Regions from separate parts of the Arthrobacter sp. DualSoilB13 genome, predicted to be linked through region 2. Evidence: riboswitches for the same ligand, from Rfam matches in the RefSeq annotation. Region 2 holds a riboswitch; the other holds the start of a gene.

Region 1 (4,291 bases), 1.2 Mb from region 2:
AAGAAGCGGCACAGGACAACCTGCCACACTTCGGTCGCGAAGCCGTTCAAGAGGGAGAAGACGGCCAGCGCGATGAGGTCGGCTATGTACATCTTGTGCCGGCCGATCTTGTCGGTGAGCCACCCAAAGACGGCACCGCCGAAGAAAATGCCCACCAAGCTGGCCGCGCCGATCAAACCGATTTCAGCCGTGCTGAGCTGCAGCCCCGGCGTCATGGTGATCAGGGCGATGCCGATGATGGATAGGGCATACCCATCAATGAACGGTCCGCCGGAGGCGAAGAACGTCAGCTTCTTGTGAAACGTGGTCAGTGGGGCATCGTCAATGAGGTTGCTTGTTGCGCTCATTGCAACCCTCTCTCGTGAGTGCTCTTGGGGAGCGGGGGGAGTAAGTACTTCAATTCTTGGTGACCCGCGTCACTCCGGCTATCTGCACTTTGAATACAAATGATGAAGTCTCTTATACCTTTGTCTAAAGCGCCCCATCAACGTACAGAACAGGAGTCCACCCATGGCAATCACCGTCGCCGAACTCGTCGCCGAGCCGCAGCTTGGCCTCACGCTCCTGGCCGGATCTGGCGGCGCCGACAACCGCATCACGTGGGCCCACACCTCGGACCTGCCACGGCTCTGGGAATGGGTCACAGGCGGCGAGCTCATGATGACCAATGGCCTCTCGATTCCAGCTGACGCTGACGGGCAAGTGGCGCTCGCCGAAGCCTTGATGGACTCCGGCGCCAGCGCCTTGGCCATCGGCGAGAAGATGCACGCGCCGCCCCTGACCGCGGAATTCCTGGCCGCTTGCGACAGGCTGCCGTTGCCCCTGCTCAACATCCCGTATCCCTTGCCGTTCATCGCGATCGCCCGCTCGGTTGCTGAGGCGTCGTTGGTGGAAGAATCCCGACGACTCCGGCAGACAGCGCGGGTCTACGATCTACTCCGGACTGTCGGGGCATCCGAGGATCATTGGCAGAGCCTTGTCCAGCGGCTTGCCACGGAGCTCGACGCAGAGCTGTTCGTGGTGGACCGCCGCTGCCTGCATCCGTGGCATCCCGAAGGTCAGCGGCTCCCGGACTTCCTGGCCGACGAATGGGCCCCGCTTCCCGGCCGGGTCTCTGTGGCCGGCAAGAACTTCCAGTGGCACCGGATCCGCGGCAGGCACGTGCTGACCATGGACATTCCCACCCATGCAAACGCGCTTCTGGTGGTGCTGCCCAACAGCGAACCGCACCCGGACGCCGTCGTACTTCTCCATGCCGCGACCGTGCTGGGACTGCAGCTTTCGCGCATCGTCCTGTCGTTGGAAGGCCGCCACCGGCTGGCCGGCGAGTTCCTGATGCAGGCCATGGAGGGACGCCTCGGAGTGGCCGAGATGGAGAGCCGGCTGACGGCTTTTGAGGTGCCGGCCCGGGATTTCGTGCTCGCCTCCATGTCGGCGGACGCTGCCAGGGAATTGGACGCTGTCAAGCAAGCGGACGACGGCGGTGGGCTGGCTGGCGTGCACATCGAACTGTGGCGGCACGGAGTTGCGTCAGCGTCCTTGAAGCGGAACAACAGGCTGCATGTGGTGGTCCCAGCTGATGTGGACGACGACGTCCTGGCGCACTGCGCCGGCGCGGAAACCGTCATCGGCATCAGTGCCCCGGCCGCCGTTGCGGGGCTGCAACGGGCTCTTCAGGAGTCCCTTTGGGCTCTCGGCTCGGCCAAGGCCAACAAGCTGGACGTCGCCCACTATGCGCAGGGACCATCGTGGTTGGGCATGACGGGTTTTGAGGAAGGAACGGCGCTGGTCCGGCGACTGCTGGGCCCAATTTTTGACTACGAGCAGAGCCAGGACGGCGATCTCATCGTCACCTTGCGGACCTATCTGAACTCGCAGCGTTCCTGGCAAAAGACGGCTGCCGCCCTGTTCGCGCACCGGCAAACAATCATCTACCGCATACGAAAAATCGGTGAGCTGACGGGGCTGGACATGGGTGAGACCTCCACGGTGGCGCAACTCTGGTTCGCGTTGCAGATTCACGAGACCATGCACCAGTAGCCGCACCTTGCTTGCGCTTTTTCGAAACTACCCGCTATGGTGTGAAGCGTGTCACTCATGGTGGCGCAACGCTTTTGATCTGCGGCGGGAGAGTCCTGCCGGTACATCCAGTCAGGCGCCGTAGGAGCAAATCCTCCCCAGGAATCTCTCAGGCCCATGTACCGCCGCGGTTAGGCAACTCTGGAAAGCAGTCCGGGCAACCGGGCTCACCGACGGTGCAAGCAGGAGACCATCCCTGCGGAATCTCTCAGGTCCAATACAGAGCGGGGAGGAACCCCACATCATCGTGGCGCTCAGTGGGCGCCTGAATCATGGAGTTCCTCTTGACTGTTAAATCAACCCCCACCGCCTTCGCGGACCGGCATATCGGCGCCAGGCGCCAGGCCGACGTTGACACCATGCTCAAGGCCATCGGCTACGACTCTGTCGACGGCTTGGTGGACGTCGCGGTCCCCGATTCCATCCGCCAGGACACAGCGCTGAAGCTGAACGATGCCCTCACCGAGGTGCAGGTCCTCACAGAGTTGCGCAAGCTGGCTTCGAAGAACAAGACCGCCGTGCAGATGATCGGCCAGGGCTACTACGACACCGTCACGCCCCCGGTTATCCGCCGCAACATCCTCGAAGCTCCCGCTTGGTACACGGCCTACACCCCGTACCAGCCGGAAATTTCCCAGGGTCGCCTTGAAGCGCTCCTCAACTTCCAGACCATGGTCCAGGACCTCACCGGACTGCCGGTGGCGAATGCTTCCCTGCTGGACGAAGCAACTGCTGTTGCTGAAGCTGTGCTGCTGATGCGCCGCGCCAACAAGAACAAGACGGCAAAGGACGGCAAGACCGTCCTGGACGCTGACCTTCTCCCGCAGACCATCGCCATCGTGAAGGGCCGTGCCGAGGCGCTGGGCTTCGAGGTGGAGATCGCTGACCTGTCGGCAGGTCTCCCGGAAGGCGACATCAACGGCATCGTGCTCCAGCAGCCGGGCGTTTCGGGCCGGGTGTTCGATCACACTGCGGTGATCGCCGACGCCAAGGAACGCGGAGCACTGGTCACCGTCGCCGCCGACCTGCTGGCGCTCACCCTCATCACGCCCCCGGGCGAGCAGGGCGCGGACGTCGCCGTCGGAACCGCCCAGCGCTTCGGAGTTCCGCTGTTCTTCGGCGGCCCGCACGCTGCCTACATGGCCGTCCGCGAAGGCATGGAGCGCACGCTTCCCGGCCGCATCGTGGGCGTTTCCAAGGACAACGCAGGAGTGCCCGCCTACCGCCTGGCGCTGCAAACCCGCGAGCAGCACATCCGCCGCGAGAAGGCGACGTCCAACATCTGTACCGCGCAGGCTTTGCTCGCCATCGTTGCGTCGATGTACGCGGTGTACCACGGCCCCGAAGGCCTGAAGGCGATCGCTGAAACCGTCCACGGCCATGCCCGGGTTTTGGCTACCACTCTGCAGAAGGCCGGCCGTGAACTCGTCGCCGATTCCTTCTTCGACACCCTCACGGTCCGCGTCCCCGGCAAGGCGGACAAGGTCATCGCTGCTGCCGAAGCCCGCGGCATCAACCTGCGGCTCATCGACGCAGACACCGTGGGGGTTTCGGTGGATGAAACCACGACGCCGGAGGTCCTGTCCGCGGTGGCCGTCGCCTTTGGTGCCGGCCCGGTAGGGGACGCAGTAGGGTTCGAACTGCCCGCAGACGTAGTCCGCACCTCTGATTTCCTGCAGCACCCGGTGTTCAACACGCACCGTTCCGAGACGCAGCTGTTGCGCTATATCCGCAAGCTGTCCGATCGGGACCTCGCGCTGGACCGAACCATGATCCCCTTGGGATCGTGCACCATGAAGCTGAACGCCACCGCGGAAATGGAAGCCATCTCCTGGCCGGAGTTCGCGTCAATCCACCCGTTCGCTCCGGACCACCAGACAGCGGGTTGGCGCGAACTGATCGAAGACCTCGAGGCCGACCTCACCGAGATCACGGGCTACGACCAAGTTTCTATCCAGCCGAACGCCGGTTCCCAGGGCGAGCTCGCGGGCCTGCTGGCGATCCGCGGCTACCACCTGTCCCGTGGAGACCAGCAGCGCAATGTCTGCCTCATCCCGGCCTCGGCTCACGGCACCAACGCTGCCTCCGCGGTGCTGGCCGGCATGAAGGTTGTTGTGGTGGCCACGGCTGCTGACGGCACCATTGATCACGCGGACCTGGCCGCCAAGATCGAAGCGAACAAGGACGTCCTGTCCTGCATCATGATCACGTA
Region 2 (4,291 bases):
CGGCATGTGTCAACGCCTCCGACAATGGAGCCGGAAGAGCGCCCGCCGCATCAACAGCACCGGCGAGGGTTTCACCGGAATTCCCGGCGGCCTGCTCGGAGATGCCGTCCGGCATGATCAGGTTGTGCTGGTAGGACGCCGTGAGGATGGAGCCAAGTACTGCCGTTCCCAGGAGCGACCCCAGCTCGTAGCCGGTCTCGGAGATGGCCGAGGCGGCGCCGGATTTGTCGGCCGGCACCGATGCCAGGATGAGGTCATTTGAGATCGTCTCCGCCGCGCCAACCCCCACGGCCAACACGGTGAGCGCCGACAACAGGAACACGGGGCCGCTGCCGTGATCGCCCACTACGACGATCAGATAACCCACAGCGCTGAGCGTCAGGCCTGCGGCCACAACGAACCCTGGCCGCACGCGCTTGACCAATGGCACCACCAGTAGTCCGGCGATGACCGTGGCCAGGAGGGCGGGAATCATGGCGATACCGGCCTCCATGGGGGACTGGCCCTCAACGAGTTGCAAGTGCTGTGCGAAGAAGTAGATGAAACCCGTCATAGAGAACAGGGACAGCACGTTCGCCACGATGGCCGTGCTGAACACCTTGTTCTTGAACAAGGCAACATCCAACATGGGGTTCTCGATCCGCTGCTGGCGACGCACGAACAGGATGCCCATCACCACGCCAAAGCCCATGAAGGCTGCTGCGGAGGCTCCGAAACCATGAACCGCGAATTCCTTGATCCCGTATACGAACGGCGCCATGGTGACGACGGACAGAACGATACTGCGCACATCCACACGTCCCGGGTTGGAGTCCTTGGACTCCGGAATCAGGACCCGGCCGAAAGCCAGCAGGGGGAGGAGTAGGAATGCTGCAACCAGGAAGACGGCGCCCCACCAGAAGTGCTCCACCAGCCAGCCGCCAAAGATCGGGCCAAGGGCGGCGCCACCGGAGAACCCGGCTGCCCAGACAGCGATCGCCAAGCGGCGACGGTTGGGGTCGGTGAAGATGTTCCGGATCAAGGACAACGTGGACGGCATCAACATGGCGCCGAATACACCAAGACCGGCGCGCCCGGCGATCAACCATTCAGCGGACGGCGCGAATGCTGTAGCAGCCGACACCGCCGCGAAGCCCGTACTGCCGATCAGCAGCAGCCGCCGTCGTCCGATCCTGTCGCCCAAATTGCCCATGGAGACGAGCAGCGCTGCGAGGACCAGTGGGTACGCATCAACAATCCACAGCAACTGCACGCCTCCGACATTCAGGGAGCGGGCAATCTCCGGCAAGGCAAAGGTGAGCGCGGTGTTGTCGACGGCCACCAGCAGCACCGGAAACATCAGGAGTGCCAAGGCCGTCCAGTCGCGCCACGGTGCCGCTTGGCCCTCGACGGGGTGAGCGGAACGGGGTGCTTGGGTTGAGGACGGCGAGAACATGGATTCAACTATACCGTCCAGACGGTATAGTTTCAACTATAGCCCCCATGAACCTTTAGGGAATGATGGATACATGCCACGAAAACCAATTGCCCGGGACGCCGTCCTGGATGCCTTTGAAGCCCTCCTCATTGAAGTAGGGGAGCGGGCTGCCACACTCGACGCCGTCGCCAAGCGGGCAGGCGTGTCCAAAGGCGGACTGCTCTACCACTTCCCCAACAAGGAAGCGCTGATTACGGCCCTTTTGAAGCGCCTGGACCTGCTGGCCGATGAAGATACTGAACTCATGAAAGCGGCGCCGGATGGTTCAGCGGCATACTTCATCAGGTCCTCTCTCTGGGCAGATACGCCCATGGACCGGGCATTCGTCGCCGCTACCAGGCTGGCTGAGGTGGCTCACGAGGAAACCCGCCGCAGGTTTGCCGCAATTCAGCAGCGGTGGCTTGACGTGCTGGCAGATGACGTCGGACCAGAGGTTGCCAAGGCTGTGAGCTATATGGGCGACGGACTCTATTTCAACGCGATCTTTGAAGGTGGCCAGGACGGCGGCAACGCCGGGCGGGAGGCCGACGTCGAAATCCTTCTGGGAGTCCTTGAACGCCTGCGGAAGTAGCAGCCCATCCATTTGCTGCTGAGGCCCGAGCGTAGGACAATTAACTCTTGTGGCGTGCCCTACATGGCGCCCATACACAACTGAACATGCCTTTGATCTGCGGCGGGAGAGTCCTGCAGGCAAGTGATGCAGGCGCCGTAGGAGCAAACCCTCCCCAGGAATCTCTCAGGCCCAAGCACCGCCGCGGCGAGGCAACTCTGGAAAGCAGCAGGTACTCAGCCCACCCACGGGCAAACGGGTACTGTGCTCACCGACGGTGCAAGCGATGGTTGTTCACGCAACGCGCGGAAACTCTCAGGTCCAATACAGAGCGGGGAGGAACCCAGCCGCTGTGGCGTACCCAAACGCCGCCCAAGTAATGGAGTTCCTTCGTGACGGTTAGTTCTGCCTCCACCACCTTCGTCGATCGGCATATCGGCGCCCGCCGCCAGGCCGACATTGAGACCATGCTCAAGTCCATCGGCTATGACACCGTCGATTCGCTGGTCGACACCGCCGTCCCGAACGATATCCGTCAGGATGTTGCCCTCACCCTTCAGAACGCACTGAGTGAAGTTGAAGTTTTGGCTGAGCTGCGCAAGCTCGCCTCCAAGAACAAGACTGCCGTGCAGATGATCGGACAGGGCTACTACGACACCGTGACGCCGCCGGTGATCCGCCGCAACATCCTGGAATCGCCCGCTTGGTACACCGCCTACACCCCTTACCAGCCGGAAATTTCGCAGGGCCGCCTCGAAGCGCTCCTCAACTTCCAGACCATGGTCCAGGACCTTGTTGGCCTGCCGATTGCCAATGCGTCCCTTCTGGATGAAGCAACCGCTGTTGCCGAGGCCGTGCTGATGATGCGCCGTGCCAACAAGAACAAGGCCGCGCAGGATGGCAAGACCGTCCTGGACGCCGACTGCCTGCCGCAGACCATCGCGATCGTGAAGGGCCGCGCGGAAGCGCTTGGCTTTGAGGTTGAGGTTGCTGACCTCTCGCTTGGTCTCCCGGAAGGCACCATTAACGGTGTTGTCCTGCAGCAGCCCGGCGTCTCCGGCCGCGTCTTTGACCACTCCGAGGTCATCGCCGCAGCCAAGGAACGCGGCGCACTGGTCACCGTGGCTGCAGATCTTCTGTCCCTGACGCTCATCACCCCTCCCGGTGAGCAGGGCGCCGACATCGCCGTTGGTTCCGCGCAGCGACTGGGCGTTCCGCTGTTCTTCGGCGGCCCGCATGCTGCGTACATGGCCGTCCAGAAGGGGCTGGAGCGTTCCATGCCCGGCCGTCTGGTGGGCGTTTCCAAGGACGACGCCGGTGTCCCCGCCTACCGCTTGGCGCTGCAGACCCGAGAGCAGCACATCCGCCGCGAGAAGGCCACCTCCAACATCTGTACTGCGCAGGCGCTCCTGGCCATCGTCGCGTCGATGTACGCCGTTTACCACGGCCCTGAAGGCCTGAAAGCGATCGCGGAGACCGCGCACGGTCACGCCCGTACCCTTGCAGCGTCCCTGAAGGCGGCCGGCGTCGAGGTCCTCCACGGTTCCTTCTTCGACACCATCACCGTCCGCGTCCCCGGTAAGGCTGCGGAGATCGTGGCCGCCGCTGAGGCCAAGGGCATCAACCTCCGCGGCGTTGACGCCGATGCTGTTGGCATCTCTGTAGACGAGACCACTACATCTGAGATTGTCGGCGGTCTCCTTGAAGTCTTTGGTGCTTCGGTAACCGAAACCGCTGAAGGCTTCGCCCTGGAATCCTCCGTGGAGCGCACCAGCGATTTCATGCAGCACCCGGTGTTTAACACGCACCGCTCCGAAACCCAGCTACTGCGCTACATCCGCAAGCTCTCTGACCGCGACCTCGCGCTGGACCGCACCATGATTCCGCTGGGCTCCTGCACCATGAAGCTCAACGCCACGGCAGAGATGGAAGCCATCTCCTGGCCGGAATTCGCCTCGATCCACCCGTTCGCTCCGGATTCGCAGACCGAGGGTTGGCGTGATCTCATCACCGACCTCGAAGCGCAGCTGACTGAGATCACCGGCTACGACCAGGTGTCCATCCAGCCGAATGCCGGTTCGCAGGGTGAGCTCGCTGGCCTCCTGGCCATCCGCGGCTACCACCTGTCCAATGGCGATGATCAGCGCAACGTGTGCCTCATTCCTGCTTCCGCGCACGGCACCAACGCTGCCTCGGCAGTGCTCGCCGGCATGAAGGTAGTGGTTGTTGCCACCGCTCCGGATGGCACCATCGATCACGTTGAC

The links. Region 2 has a riboswitch for glycine ahead of gcvP (aminomethyl-transferring glycine dehydrogenase). Riboswitches for the same ligand answer to the same signal wherever they lie in the genome.
Region 1: linked by a shared signal. The riboswitch ahead of gcvP (aminomethyl-transferring glycine dehydrogenase) and the one ahead of gcvP (aminomethyl-transferring glycine dehydrogenase) in region 2 are both predicted to bind glycine.

The regions. Positions count from the first base shown of each region.
Region 1 covers NZ_AP035865.1:4,111,720-4,116,010, reverse strand. The annotation lists gene ACZ5J0_RS18995 (MFS transporter) at 1-347, opposite strand, end outside; gene ACZ5J0_RS18990 (PucR family transcriptional regulator) at 511-2,040, shown strand; glycine riboswitch at 2,116-2,214, shown strand; gene gcvP (aminomethyl-transferring glycine dehydrogenase) at 2,364-4,291, shown strand, end outside.
Region 2 covers NZ_AP035865.1:945,397-949,687, forward strand. The annotation lists gene ACZ5J0_RS04550 (MFS transporter) at 1-1,435, opposite strand, end outside; gene ACZ5J0_RS04555 (TetR/AcrR family transcriptional regulator) at 1,509-2,048, shown strand; glycine riboswitch at 2,142-2,239, shown strand; gene gcvP (aminomethyl-transferring glycine dehydrogenase) at 2,420-4,291, shown strand, end outside.